One region of the Arthrobacter sp. UYP6 genome, then DNA from elsewhere that is predicted to be linked to it. Evidence: predicted binding sites of a transcription regulator. Region 1 holds the regulator's gene; the other holds the start of a gene.

Region 1 (7,099 bases):
GGGTTCGACGTCGACGGCTGCGGACACAGCCCGGCCCACCTCTTCGTCGGCGTAGGAGGGGGTCCAGTCCCGCTGCTGGGCCAGTGCCCACATGGCCGGCCGGCGCACCACAAAGGTGACGTCAGCACCGGGATCCACGACCAGCAGCTGCGCCTCCTCCGACACGGCGGAGAGCGCGGCCCGGGCAGCGTACACCGCCACCGGGCGGGCTTCCGGATGCCACTTCTGCAGGGCAGGAACGGAGGTGAACACCGGCAGGGCCTTGCGGCCGTCCGGGGCCGTCAGCGTGACCAAGGCCATGTCCGCTTCTTTGTCCGCGGCCAGACCGTGCTCGGATGCCGCTTCCTCGGCCAGGGTCGCGACGATGGGCACGAACACGCGGGCGCTGGCCAGCGAGGCCACCACCTGCGCCTCGGTGCCGGTGCCGGCTTCCAGCGCCGCCAGGGCGGCGAGGTAACCTGCGTCGGCACTTCCGTCGTCGGCGTCAAAGTTGTGCAGCGGGTTGCCGTCACCGGACAGATCCCGACCGGCCCAGGACTGTCCCGCAGAGTCGGCCGGCCCGCCGGCGCCGGCAAGGGCGGCGGCGATGTGTCCGGGAAGGGCGCGCTCAGCCATGGGTCCTAGCGCTCCGGGTGGCCGGCGACGTCGAAGGCCTGCGGCAGGGTGAAGGCGCCGGCATAGAGGGCCTTGCCCACAATGGTGCCTTCCAGCCCCAGCGGAACGAGCTCGCGCAGGGCAGCCAGATCATCCAGGGACGAGATGCCGCCGGAAGCGACAACGGGACGGTCGGTGCGCTGAAGGACCTCGCGCAGCAGCTCGAGGTTCGGGCCGCGCAGCGTTCCGTCCTTCGTGACGTCGGTGACCACGTAGCGCGGGCAGCCGGCGTCCTCCAGACGGGCCAGCACCTCCCAGAGGTCGCCGCCGTCCTTGGTCCAGCCGCGGGCGGCCAGGGTGGTGCCGCGGACATCAAGCCCGACGGCGATGGCCTCGCCGTAGCGGGCAATCGCGCTGGCGGTCCACTCCGGGTTTTCCAGTGCGGCGGTGCCCAGATTGACGCGGCTGGCGCCCAGTTCCAGGGCCATGTCCAGGGAGGCATCGTCGCGGATGCCGCCGGAGAGTTCCACCTTGATATCCAGCTGGTCCACCACACGCTTGAGCAGGGGCAGGTTGGAACCGCGGCCGAAGGCTGCGTCCAGGTCCACCAGATGGACCCAGGCGGCGCCGTCGTTCTGCCAGGCCATGGCGGCATCGAGCGGATCGCCGTAGCTGGTTTCGCTGCCGGCTTCGCCCTGGACCAGGCGAACGGCCTGGCCGTCGGCTACATCCACGGCGGGCAGAAGTTCGAGGACGGGTGTTTCAACAAGTGACATGGTTCTGCTTTCCGTGGGGGTTTCGGCAGCGGCGGAGGGTGTTAGACGCTGCTGTCGATCAAGAGGTAGGCGCCAAGCAGGGACATTCCCGCAAGGACCCAAAAACTAACGGTGACGATTTGGGACATGCCCTGACGGCGGAAGGAAATGGCGCCGCCGATCAGAATTCCGGCAAGGCCCATCAAAATGACGCTCCACATAGCCCTAGCCCAGCGTCTTCAGCCAGTTTTCCAGCAGCGCCGCACCGGCGTCACCGGACTTTTCCGGATGGAACTGCGTGGCCGTCAGCGGCCCGTTTTCCACGGCTGCCACAAAGCGGCTGCCGTGCTCGGCCCAAGTGACCTGGGGAGCACGCATGGCGGGCTGGGTAACGTCGAAGTCCCATTTCTGCACGCCGTAGCTGTGCACAAAGTAGAAGCGCTCGTCCTCGATGCCGGCAAATAGCTGGGAGCCTTCCGGCGGCTGGACGGTGTTCCAGCCCATGTGCGGCACCACATCGGCGTCCAGGCGTTCCACAACGCCGGGCCACTCCCCCATTCCGGGGGTGCGCACGCCGTGCTCCACACCCTCATCGAAGAGCACCTGAAGTCCCACGCAGATGCCCATCACCGGGCGGCCGCCGGCGATGCGACGTCCGATCAGGCGGAGGGCATCCACCTCTTTCAGGCCCTGCATAACGGCGGCAAAGGCACCGACTCCGGGCACCAGCAGGCCGTCGGCCTCGAGGACATCGGCGGACTTGGAACTCAGGGTGACGTTTGCGCCTACGCGCTCCAGCGCGCGGACGGCGGAACGAATGTTGCCGGACCCATAATCAAGGACCGTGACGTTGCGGCTGCTCATAGGGCTCCCTTGGTGGACGGAATGCCCTCTACCCGGGGATCCGGCTCCACAGCGGCACGCAGGGCGCGCGCAAAGGCCTTGAACTGGGCTTCCACGATATGGTGCGGGTCCCGGCCGGCAATAACGGTCATGTGCAGGCAGATCTGGGCGTGCAGCGTGATGGCCTCGAAGACGTGGCGGGTCAGCGAACCGGTGAAGTGTCCGCCGATCAGGTGGTATTCCTGTCCTGCAGGCTCCCCCGAGTGCACCAGATAAGGGCGGCCGGAAATGTCGACGACGGCGTTGGCCAGGGCTTCGTCCAGCGGAACCGTGGCCTCGCCGAAACGGCGGATGCCGGCCTTGTTACCGAGCGCGGTCTTCAGCGCCTCGCCAATGCTGATGGCAATGTCCTCGACGGTGTGGTGGACATCGATATGGGTGTCACCGGTGGCCTGGACCGTGAGATCCATCAGGGAGTGCTTGGCCAGAGCCGTCAGCATGTGGTCGTAGAACGGCACAGATGTGCTGATGCTGGACTGGCCCGTTCCGTCCAGGTCCAGCTCCACTACCACAGACGATTCACTGGTCACCCGTTCGATCCGGGCCGTGCGTCCGGTGGTGGTCTCCACAGTCATGGTTTTCCTTTGAAAGAAGATGGTCTCTGCTAACAGTTTAGTGGCTGCCCGCCGGAGAGGTTCCGCGGCGGTGTGGCCCCCGGAAGGGCTACCGCGCGGTGGAACGTGCCGGGGCTACCGGCCAGGGCTACCGGCCAGGGCTACCGGCCAGGGCTACCGGCCAGGGCTACCGAATGCCGGCGGCCAGCAGCTCGCGGAGCCGGGACAGGAAGGCACTGGTCTCAGGCTCGGTGCCCGCGGTAACCCGCAGGTAGCCCGGGATTCCGACGTCGCGCACCAGTACGCCTGCCTCCAACAGCCCTTCCCAGACAACATGGGGGTGCTCCATCCCGCCGAAGAACACGAAATTGGCGTCCGACGGTGCGGGCTTGAGGTCCAGGACGAGCAGCTCCGAAACAATGCGGTCACGCTGGACTTTGATGGCCTCCACGTTGGCGAGCAGTGCATCGGCGTGTTCCAGGGCTGCGTTGGCAGTGGCCTGCGTGATTGCTGAAAGGTGGTAAGGCAGCCGGACCAGGCGCAGTGCGTCGGCGACTTCGGGGGCTGCCGCCATGTAGCCCACCCGGGCTCCGGCGAGCGCGAAGGCCTTGCTCATGGTCCGCGAGACGATCAGTCGCTCCCGGCCGGGCAGCAGCTGCAGCGCACTGGGGGTTCCGGCGTGGAAGAACTCGGCGTAGGCCTCATCCACGATCACGATTGTCTGAGACGCGGCGCCGGCCTCATAGACGGCTTCGATCACGTCCAGTGAAAGCGCGGTGCCCGTGGGATTGTTGGGTGTGCACAGGAAGACGATGTTCGGCGCGTGGGTGCGTACCTGTTCTGCTGCGGACTCCGCCGTGAGCTCGAAGTCATCGCTGCGTGTGCCCTTGAGGTAGCGGGTGCCGGTGCCGCTGGCCAGCAGCGGGTACATGGAATAGGTGGGAGGGAAACCCATGGCCGTGCGTCCCGGGCCACCGAAGGCTTGAAGGATCTGCTGCAGAACCTCGTTGGATCCATTGGCCGCCCAGATATTGTCAGCGCCGAGTCCGTGGCCAAGGTATGCGGCCAGCCGTTCACGCAGCTCCGTGAACTCCCGGTCCGGATAGCGGTTAAGGCCTTCCACCGCATGCTCTACGGACAGTGCAATGGCCTTGCGCACCGGCTCCGGCAGGCCATGGGTGTTCTCGTTGACGTTTAACAGGATGGGCACATCCAGCTGCGGGGCTCCGTAGGGGGTTAGGCCGCGGAGATCGTCGCGCAGGGGAAGTCGGTTCAGTCTTTCCAGCTGTTCAGTCACCTGTACAGCTTAAGACTCGAAGGCGGAGCGGGAAGAATCCCCCGCCGCGCAGGAAGCGTTGTTACGCCGTGTTAGCCAGCGGCGGTGAGTTGCGTGCCCAATTGGCTGGAACAGCCGTAAGCAGGGGCACCTGTGTCGGGACTCTGCGGCTGCGAAAGGCGACTACATGATTCAGCTACAGGGAGCGGCTGCAGGATGCGGCTACCGGGAGCAGCTGCAGGAACTCCGTGGATGATGCGAACTCAGCGGAGAGAGTTGAGCGTCCCGGGTGGCTGGGACCCCACGCCTAGTGGGGTCGGAACGAAGCGCTGCCCAGGTCAGGCCGAATCCTCAGCCTTGGACCGGCACGTACAACTGCGCGCCGACGGGGATCCGGGCCTCAGTGAGGTTGTTGAGTTCCATAATGTCGGCTATGACGTCCCTCGGATCACGCTCCGGGGCAAATTCCTGGGCCAGTCCCCACAGCGTTTCCCCGGCAGCCACACTGACCTGAACGGTCCGGGTTACCTCGGGGCTACCGCTGGATGCCATGGCCGGGGCGGTGAAGAAACCCAGAACAGTGAGTGCTGCAGCGGCGGTGAGCATCAGCGGCAGACCAATAAAGACGAGCCGGCCCCTGCGGGTCAGGCGCAACCCGCGCCGTTCCCCCGGCACGGTGGAAGACGGCAAAGGCGAACCTGGCAAAGCGGCTTCTCGGCTCTCCGGACCAGTGGAGCTCTCCGGGCCAGTGGATGCGAAGGCTTCCGACGGAAGGAGCGGGGCAACCCCGGCATGCAGGGAAGGAAGGACTGTCTGGGTGGGCATAACAACACCTTTCCGGTTCGATTGCAACGAGGAAAACCCGAAGCCATATTCGAACGATTGGAAGCTATTCGACATACCCGGACGCCGTCGTTGGCGACTTCTCGAAAGTATGTTCGACTCTTGCTGACTCATTTCTAGCACCTATCTACTAACAAAGTCGAGACTCGCTCGAACAAATGTTTGAAAACGTTGCTCCGCTCCCTTAGCGTTGAGGACGAGGGAGAGGTTTACCCGGTTTTGGTCGGGCCGCTCCCGGAGCGTGAGCTCCGGATCGGTTCGTCAGCACCACTGAACCAGCTACCTCTGACATAACCGCCGGCACGGCTTGCACAGCGTTCCGGTTCCGCCTTTTACCCGATCGACCATTTACCGACCAGCTCCGGCAACGCCCGGACCAGCTGACCCGAAGGGAACCCCACGTGGCCCGCAGGACTGCTTCCGAAGACAGCACCAACAAGCCAGCTGCCGCAGGCACCCGTGCGCGTGCCAAGGGGCTCACTCCTCGGCAGAAAACCGTCCTGGAAATGATCCAGCGGTCTGTGAGCACCAACGGGTACCCGCCCACCATGCGGGAAATCGGAGACACCGTAGGTCTGGCCAGCCTTTCCAGCGTCACCCATCAGCTCATGCAGCTGGAGAAGCTCGGCTACATCCGCCGCGACCCCAAGCGTCCCCGTGCCATGGAGATCCTCATCCCCCTGATGCTTCGCGACGGCAACGCGGGAACCCCTGAGGCGGCGGAGGACGGAGCCGCAGCCAGCGGACAGCCCGCGCCCGCCGCCTCCGACCGTCTGTCCACGGACGGGGCCAACGCCGCCACTCCGGCGCCGGCACTGGCATCAGTAACCGAACTTTCCACCTCCGTGGACACCGCCATGGTCCCCCTGGTAGGCCGTATTGCCGCCGGCGGTCCGATTCTGGCCGAGCAGGTCGTGGAGGACATCATGCCGCTGCCCCGCCAGCTGGTGGGCCACGGCGACCTCTTCATGCTCAAGGTCTCGGGAGACTCCATGGTGGACGCCGCCATCTGTGACGGCGACTGGGTGGTTGTCCGCCGGCAGCCAACAGCCGAGAACGGTGACATCGTGGCCGCTCTGCTTGATGACGAGGCCACGGTCAAGACCTTCCGGCAGCGCAACGGCCACACCTGGCTGCTGCCCCAGAACACCCGCTACGAGCCCATCGTGGGCGATCACGCCGTCATCATGGGCAAAGTTGTCTCGGTGATGCGTTCGCTCTAGCGGGGGCTCTCCAGCGGGGGCTTTCCAGCAGGGGCCATTGGAGCGCTCCCGGACAACAAAAATGGCGGTCGGAATTTCTTCCGGCCGCCATTTGCGTATCTGCTGCCTTCTTCTTGTGCCTGTCGACTTCCCAGCGCCTACTTCCGTGCGCCCTGCTTCTGCGCTGTGAGCTCCTCGGCCGCCGATTGCTCAGCCAGGCGTCCCAGCACCGAGAGCACCACTGAGCGGTCGGTGGTGGACCAGAAGGGCGGCAGCGCCGCGCGCAGGAAGCCCCCGTAGCGTGCCGTGGCCAGCCGTGAGTCGAGGACGGCGACCACGCCGCGGTCCCCGGAGGCACGGATGAGCCGGCCGGCGCCCTGGGCCAGACGCACTGCAGCATGGGTGGCAGCGACGGACATGAAGCCGTTGCCCCCGGCTTTGGCCACCGCACGGGTGCGTGCGGTCATCAGGGGATCATCCGGGCGGGGAAAGGGTATGCGGTCGATCAGTACGAGCCGGCAGGCGGCCCCCGGAACGTCCACGCCCTGCCAGAGGGACATCGTGCCGAAAAGGCAGGTGTCGGGTTCCTCCGAGAACTGCTTCACGAGTGAGGACATAGAGGATTCCCCCTGGCACAGGATGGGAAAGTCCACCCGGCCGCGCATGGCATCCGCCGCGTCCTCGGCTGCCCGGCGCGAGGAGAACAAACCCAGGGCGCCGCCGTTGGAAGCCCGAAGCAGCGCTTCAATCTCATCCAGCTGCGCTTCGGAGGTGCCCCGCTCAGGCTTGGGCAGGTCCTTGGCCACGTAAAGGACACCCTGGCGTGGATAGTCGAAGGGACTGCCGACGTCGGTTCCGGTCCACGATGGAGCTCCGGGACCAAGCAGGCCCAGGGCTCCGGCAACCGGGCCAAATTCGGAGCCGATGGCCAGGGTGGCCGAGGTCAGGACCACCGTGTGGCCGTCGAAGAGC
Region 2 (7,099 bases), on a different contig from region 1:
TACCGGGATAATGTCCGCGTCACAGGCGATGCGGCGGATCTGGCGAGCCGGAACGGGCCCGGAGAAAGCCAGTATTCCGCCTTCCGGAGTCCTGTCCGCAGGTGTCCTTCCCGCACCTGCCTCACTCTCATCCCGAGCCGAGGCGGACATCCAGGACTCGTCTGGTGGTGAACCGGTTGTGCCGTGCATCCCGTTTGTGCCGGGGAAACTAGTCGGGCGCATTCTGGTTGTCCTCTTGAGGCGGTCGCTTAGCTGGTCATAGGGAATGACAGCAAGGACTTGCGGTTTGGACCCGCCGCTGGCAGGGAGCTGGCCGGCGGCGAGGGCCATCCGGCAGGAGGCCACCAAGCCGTCCAAGCACTTCTGCGGATAGCTGCGGGGATCAGCGGGAACAGCACGTTCCTTGCCCTCAACGTCTGCGCAGGTGCCCTCTGCAGACGCTGTTCCGCCGGTCCGCGGGTTAGCCTCAGGCGACAGCGCCGTCATAAGGGTCTCGAATTGGTCTTCGGAGGCAAAAATGTCCAGCCGATGCAGCCCACGGTACTTCCGGCGGATAAACAGGCCCTGCAGCTCGGCCTTTTGCTGCTCAGACGGTTCAGTTCCGTCCGGATCGAGGTGGTTGATCCAGGCATGGGCAACCACATTGAGTGCATCCAGATCCTGACTGACAGCCACTTCAGTCAACGCGGTTTCCATGGCAGCGCGGTCCTCCCGGGTACCGCATCCCTGGACACGCTTCAATGCCATACTGATCAGTTGCGCTGCTTCGCCCGACAGCTGGCCTTGCGCCGCGGACGCTGCCACTACCGCAAACTCCGGTACGATTTTTTGGCCGGAAATGCCTGTTGAGGATGTAAGTGAAGAACCAAGACGAACCCGTCTCCACGCTTCCCTGCTGCTGATCCGAAGCCGGTGGCGCAGATATTCGGCGGTGTTCTTATATTCCTGCTGGACCTCTCCGGAGGAAATGGTCCAGGAATCGGTGATGGCGGAGCATATCCGTGCCCGGTCGACGCCAGCGGCCGCGGCTATCTGCAGGTGATCGACAATACGGGAAAGTGCCTCGACATCCGCTGCGAGGGAGATCAGTTCCGCTGAAGAAAGGAGGGGAATTTGTTCATTGAGGTCGTGCACAATGACTTGCACGCTGGAAACGAGGGTGCGCAGTGCCGCATTCGGCGAGTCGGAACGGCCGGTGGAAGGAGAGAAATCAGACTCAAGGCCAGTTGAACGGAGCGATGGATCGTCCGCCGGAACGGTATGCGCCCGGCCAAGGGTCCGGTCTTGCAGATCATCTTCCATAACCCAAGAATCTCAGTAACGGCCGTCATATTCGAAAGTAGTTTCGAATTTTGTGGAGAACATTCGGCCTTCGGGCGCTCATCCATGTCTGTGGAGGAGGAACGCGGGCAACCGGCCAGGGGAGGGCGGAGCTACAGTCGCCGTTGTTGGCGAGATCACCGCCGCCGTCGCCGCCGCTAGCGAGACCGCTACCGTCATCGCCAGCGTCGCTAGCGAGACCGCTACCGGCGCCGCAGTCGTTAGCGAGATCACCCTCGCCGTCGTTCATCATCGACCAACAGTTGCCAGCCCCCGCTGCCGCCAAAGCCCGCGATGTGGCCAATACCTCACGTAGCGGCGACCGACTTAAACGCAGAAGGAGCAGGCCAGATAAATGGCCTGCTCCATCTGAATGCTGCTCCGAAGAGCAACTGTGCGAGCGGACGACGGGATTCGAACCCGCGACATCCACCTTGGCAAGGTGGTGCTCTAGCCAGCTGAGCTACGTCCGCAAAAACAAGACAACCGGAAGTTGTCCGTGCGCGATACTGGGATCGAACCAGTGACCTCTTCCGTGTCAGGGAAGCGCGCTACCGCTGCGCCAATCGCGCTTGAAACATCAGATCTCCCGGAGGTGACCCGATGCGGTCAAGAGAGCGGACGACGGGATTCGAACCCGCGACATCCACCTTGGCAAGGTGGTGCTCTAGCCAGCTGAGCTACGTCCGCAAAAACACAGTTGTGCACCAAGGCGCCAAACTGTAGTGCGCGATACTGGGATCGAACCAGTGACCTCTTCCGTGTCAGGGAAGCGCGCTACCGCTGCGCCAATCGCGCCCAAAGGGCTTGCAAATCCTCTGTGGAGGTGGGGACGGGATTCGAACCCGCGTATACGGCTTTGCAGGCCGCTGCCTCGCCTCTCGGCCACCCCACCGTGACCGCAGCATAAGCATAGGCCGACCGGTTAGGATCAACCGGCTTGTACAGTGACTTGCGAGCGGACGACGGGATTCGAACCCGCGACATCCACCTTGGCAAGGTGGTGCTCTAGCCAGCTGAGCTACGTCCGCATGCTGTAAAAGTTGAGGTATTCCGTCCCGAATCGCTTTCGCTTTTCGCGGCGAACTCCCGCTTTCCAACGAAGAAAAACTCTATAGGACTATTCGTATTTCGTCCAATCGGGCCTGGGGTCCGGAAGTGGTCCGATCATGGGGCGTTCCGTGGTAAAGCAGCAGGTGAACGCCTGGTGCTGCGGATCATCCGGTACCCGGGCGTCCCGTCGTCGAGGCCCTTATCGGTGCGTATTACCTTCCGTAGTGCGCTCAACGGCCCAGCAGGCGGGAGGGGGAGAGGTCGGATCAGTTGGCAGCGTGGTCAGACGCTGCCCAAGATACTGGGCCGGCCTGCACTTCCTGCCGCTGGTTGATCTGCGCGTTACGTCCGTGCTTACTCCTGATTGCAGGCTGCCGGCTAAATGGCCGCTCCGTTATGGCAGTCGCCCGGGCGACCCCGGGCGACCCCGGGCCCCAGCGCGGGGAAGAAAGTCTGGGTGCATGGACGACGGCGGGACGACGGCGGCACCGGCCGTCGTTGACCGGTTTGGAGCCAGCGGCGATCTGGGCTAGCATCTTTACACGTTGCAGTTATGGAAATGACAGCGGCACAGGGGGCGATTGGCGCAGTGGTAGCGCGCTTCGTTCACACCGAAGAGGTCACTGGTTCGAACCCAGTATCGCCCACCAACATGAAAACAGCCTCTGGCTAGTGGAAACACTGGATCAGGGGCTGTTTCTATTTGGCACGCATGGTGGGTCCTCCTAAGAGAGGCTGGTCCTAAGAGAGGTGGGCAGGCCAGACGGCGCCCAACAAGTTATCGGATTTTGCCTCCCAGGAGCCCGCCGACCAACATCGCCAGTGTTCCGGTACGGAGCGCCACCCACATAAAGAACCCGCGGCGCCCCGTCCGGAAGGCCGAGAATAGACAGCAGCGACAGGTGGAACCTCGGCCTAAGCCAGCCCGCTCTCACCGGCCAGAAGCTCCTTGAGGACAGCGTCAATGAATGCGGAATCGACCGGATTGTCGCCAATACCGGCGAAGTGCCCCCACACGCCGGGGATCCGACGCACCTCGCCTTTCTCGATGTACTGAGATGCAAATTCCTCATCTTCCGGTGGGAAGTAGAGGTCTTTTTCTCCCGGCATCGCGATCAGTCGGGCACGTATGGACCGCAGCGCCTTGATGTGGTCCCCGTCAAAGCCCGGTGTTGCCCCAATGTCGCCGTACTGCCAGGTCCATAGCATGGCGAGCAGGTCGTTCGTATCGCGCTCGTGGAGAATAGGTCCGCCACCTAGGAAGTGCCCTTCCCAGTAGGTCACGAGGAAGTCCTCCAGGGATGAGAAGCGGAGGGACGTGCGAAGTCGAAGAGACTTCCACTCTTCACGATAGGTCTCCTCCCAGTAGAAGGCCTGTGAGAAGCCCCAACCGGCGTAAACGCGCGCCGCAGCGCGTAGTCCCTTTTCGGGCTGCCTTTCATACCACCCCCCTTTGAATGCGTCATCGGTAGTGAGCGCTGCTTTGACCCCTTCAAGAAATACAAAGTTGTGAACGCTCGTCTTGGAGGAGCCGCAGAATGGAGCGGCCCGCTCAACCATGTCAGGGTGACTGACTGCCCACTGGTAAGTTTGCCCGGCTCCCATCGACCAACCTGTCACCAGGGCTATCCGTTCGATGCCGTACCGTTCGGTGAGCAGTTTGTGCTGAGCCTGGACTTGGTCGTAAAAGGTCACCTTGGGAAACCGTGCTCGGTCATAGGGTGGTGCCATGTTGCTCGGCGAAGTCGAAACCCCGTTGCCGAGCATGTTCGGAATGACAATGAAGTATTTCGCGGGGTCCAGAGCCATGCCCTCGCCGATCATCCACTCGTTGTCCCAATGCCGCCCGGAATACCACGTTGGGCACACAATCACATTGCTCTTATCTGAGTTGAGCTCTCCGAAAGTTTTGTAGGCGAGTTGAGCACCGCGCAACGTTGCGCCGTGCTGTGTCTGGAACTCGCCAAGGTCGAACGTCTCGTAGTCCTGAGGAAAATTGTTCATCGCAACTCCTTATGGGAGGACACCTGGCGCGGTCAGATTACGCGTCCATCTGAAAACAATCCAGAGAGGGCATTGACCCATCCAAGCTGCCAGCGAACCCCCTTATTGCCTCTTCAAGAAGTGAAGGCAGATTTCGCCACTATCCCGGTTCATGGTTTGTGCCCCGCTGGCCGGCCTGCGAACCGATGTCGGTGCGGGGTGGCAAACTGAAGATATGACTGAACCAGCTCTTGCACATGCAACAGAATTCGGGCGGATGTACTCCCGGTCCCTTTCTGAGCCGCCTACGGTACCGTCCATCACCACGGTGATTGCGCAGGGTTCCACCTCGCTGGACGGCTGGCACAGCTACATGGCTGCCACTGCCATAGTCAAGGATCCCAAGCTCCCGGCAAGCCTGGGCAACCCGGGAGCGCTGCGCAGCCTGGTCAAGGAAGCCTCGCGCGCCTCAGAACGCTACCGCGACCAGGCCGCCGAACGCGGTACACGGGTCCACTATTACTGCGAGCAGGTTTCTCTCCGTGCCCTGGATCTTCCGCATGAGCTTGAAGCAGCCCGCACCGCGCTCCTGGAACATGGAGAGCATCAGTTCGCAGACCGCTTTGATGAGTGGTGGGACCTTTATGAGGTGGAGCCGCTGGCACCGGAAATCACCGTCTGGAATGACGAACTGGGATACGCCGGAACCCTGGACCTCGTGGCCCGCATCAACGGACGGCTTTGCCTGATCGATTACAAGACCAAGAACACTGACCGCGACGGGCAGGTCAAGCCGCTGGATGACAAGGTGGTCATGCAGCTGGTAGCGGGCATGAAGGCCAAGGAGTCGCTTGTGGATGCCGGCAAGGGCATCTGGGAGCCGTGGGCCTACGGCGAGGATCCGCTGCTGCTTGGCGTTGCCGTGGGGCAGACCGAAGTCCGTCCAATGCGCGCCAACCCCGCAGTTCTTCCGCAGCACTGGTTCAAGTTCTGCGCACTGCGCCGGCTCTGGCAAACCTCGTACGACGTCGCTGCTGCCGGCAGTGCGCTCCTGCCCATCGCTCCGCCGCCCGCCGGGGCACATGCTGTCCGTGCACCCCAGGCGTCGTCCACCTGAGCGAAACGGGGAAGGCTGATGAGGCTGCAGCGGATCGCCGGCGTGCGATGCCGCCCGCGCCCGGCGTGCGATGCCGTCCGCGCCGGCGTGCGATGCCGCCCGCGCCCGGAACCCAAAGGTGCGGGGGAGCGGCAACGCGCCCGGCCCAACTAGACTGGTTCTGAGCAACAATCAGTCAGCAGCAGCGCAGAAACCGTGCGTAACAGTAAGGAACGAAACCTAGATGGCAATCCTGAACATCCGGATTATCGGCGACCCAGTCCTGCGGACCCCCGCTGAGGAGGTCACGGACTTCGGGCCGGAACTGGCCAAGCTCGTCGCCGACATGGAAGAAACCATGGAGGATGTTGAAGGCGCCGGTCTGGCAGCACCCCAGGTGGGCGTCAGCCTCCGGGTTTTCACCTACCGGATTGACGGGCAGGCCGGACACGTGGTCAACCCCGTTCTGGAACTGAGCGAAGACCGCCAGGAGGACCAGATGGAGGGCTGCCTTTCCATCCCCGGACTCGGCTATCCCGTGCCGCGCTCCCGCTGGACCCGCGTCACCGGAGTGGATAAGGATGGCAATCCCGTCACGCTTGAGGGCGAAGGGATGCTTGCCCGAGCCTTCCAGCACGAAACGGATCACCTGGACGGTGTGCTGTACATCGACCGGCTCGAAGGCGAAAACCGCAAGAAAGCACTGCGCGCCATTCGCCAGGCAGACTATGACGCCATTGCCGGACGTACCACGGCGGAGCGCGCCCAGACGGTCGGCTCCGCCTTTGGCGCAGGCTCATCCTTCGGCGCCGGCAGCTCCTTCGGCACCGGCGGACAGGCCTAACCGCCCGTGGCCATGCGCGTACTTTTCGCCGGCACCCCGGCCGTCGCAGTCCCCTCACTGAACGCCCTGCTGGAAGCCGGTTTCGACGTCGTCGCGGTGCTGACCCGCCCCGATGCACCGCTGGGCCGCAAGCGGACCCTCACGCCGTCGCCCGTTGCCGCCCGCGCCTCCGAGCTGGGGCTGCCCGTCATCCGCGCGGCAAAGATTGACGACGACGCCGTTGCCGCCATCCGCGCTGCCAAACCGGACGCGGCGGCGATCGTCGCGTACGGGGGACTCATTCCCGAGCGGGCGCTGAGCATCCCCGAACACGGCTGGATCAACCTGCACTTTTCCCTTCTCCCTTCCTGGCGCGGTGCCGCGCCGGTGCAGCACGCCGTCATCAACGGCGACGACGTCACCGGGGCCTCCACCTTCCTGCTGGAAAAGGGCCTGGACACCGGCCCCGTGTACGGGCAGCTGACCGAGACGCTGCGCCCGGAAGACACCAGCGGGGAACTGCTCGAGCGCCTCTCGCACAGCGGCGCCGTACTGCTCGCGCAGACATTGAGCGCTATCGAGACCGGAGCGGCGCACGCTGTGCCGCAGACCGGGAACATCACTCTGGCCCCCAAACTGACCATTGACGACGCGCGGGTCGACTGGCGGCAGCCGGCCCTGGCCATCCGCCGCCGGATCAACGGCGTGACGCCGGAACCGGGGGCCTGGACCACGTGGGACGGGGCCCGCTTCAAGATCGGCTCCGCTGTGCTGCGCCCCGACATCACCGATCTGGCCCCGGGCCGGGTCCGCTTCACCGGCGG

What was found. The regulator LexA, encoded in region 1, represses DNA repair genes until DNA is damaged. The targets are predictions, from matches to a motif close to TCGAACANNTGTTCGA.
Region 2: the regulator LexA is predicted to act here: its motif matches at 1,334-1,349, upstream of ABIB35_RS12915 (HNH endonuclease signature motif containing protein).

Annotation. Positions count from the first base shown of each region.
Region 1 is NZ_JBEPPM010000007.1:131,128-138,226, reverse strand. Features, by position in the region: gene ABIB35_RS08125 (SseB family protein) at 1-615, opposite strand, end outside; gene priA (bifunctional 1-(5-phosphoribosyl)-5-((5-phosphoribosylamino)methylideneamino)imidazole-4-carboxamide isomerase/phosphoribosylanthranilate isomerase PriA) at 621-1,370, opposite strand; gene ABIB35_RS08115 (CG2302 family histidine operon protein) at 1,412-1,570, opposite strand; gene hisH (imidazole glycerol phosphate synthase subunit HisH) at 1,575-2,213, opposite strand; gene hisB (imidazoleglycerol-phosphate dehydratase HisB) at 2,210-2,827, opposite strand; gene ABIB35_RS08100 (histidinol-phosphate transaminase) at 2,994-4,103, opposite strand; gene ABIB35_RS08095 (LysM peptidoglycan-binding domain-containing protein) at 4,434-4,772, opposite strand; gene lexA (transcriptional repressor LexA) at 5,432-6,148, shown strand; gene ABIB35_RS08085 (ATP-dependent DNA helicase) at 6,286-7,099, opposite strand, start outside.
Region 2 is NZ_JBEPPM010000014.1:87,927-95,025, forward strand. Features, by position in the region: gene ABIB35_RS12915 (HNH endonuclease signature motif containing protein) at 1-1,302, opposite strand, end outside; tRNA gene ABIB35_RS12920 (tRNA-Gly) at 1,720-1,793, opposite strand; tRNA gene ABIB35_RS12925 (tRNA-Val) at 1,821-1,892, opposite strand; tRNA gene ABIB35_RS12930 (tRNA-Gly) at 1,937-2,010, opposite strand; tRNA gene ABIB35_RS12935 (tRNA-Val) at 2,047-2,118, opposite strand; tRNA gene ABIB35_RS12940 (tRNA-Cys) at 2,142-2,215, opposite strand; tRNA gene ABIB35_RS12945 (tRNA-Gly) at 2,278-2,351, opposite strand; tRNA gene ABIB35_RS12950 (tRNA-Val) at 2,949-3,023, shown strand; gene ABIB35_RS12955 (alpha/beta fold hydrolase) at 3,289-4,377, opposite strand; gene ABIB35_RS12960 (cytochrome) at 4,592-5,473, shown strand; gene def (peptide deformylase) at 5,697-6,296, shown strand; gene fmt (methionyl-tRNA formyltransferase) at 6,309-7,099, shown strand, end outside.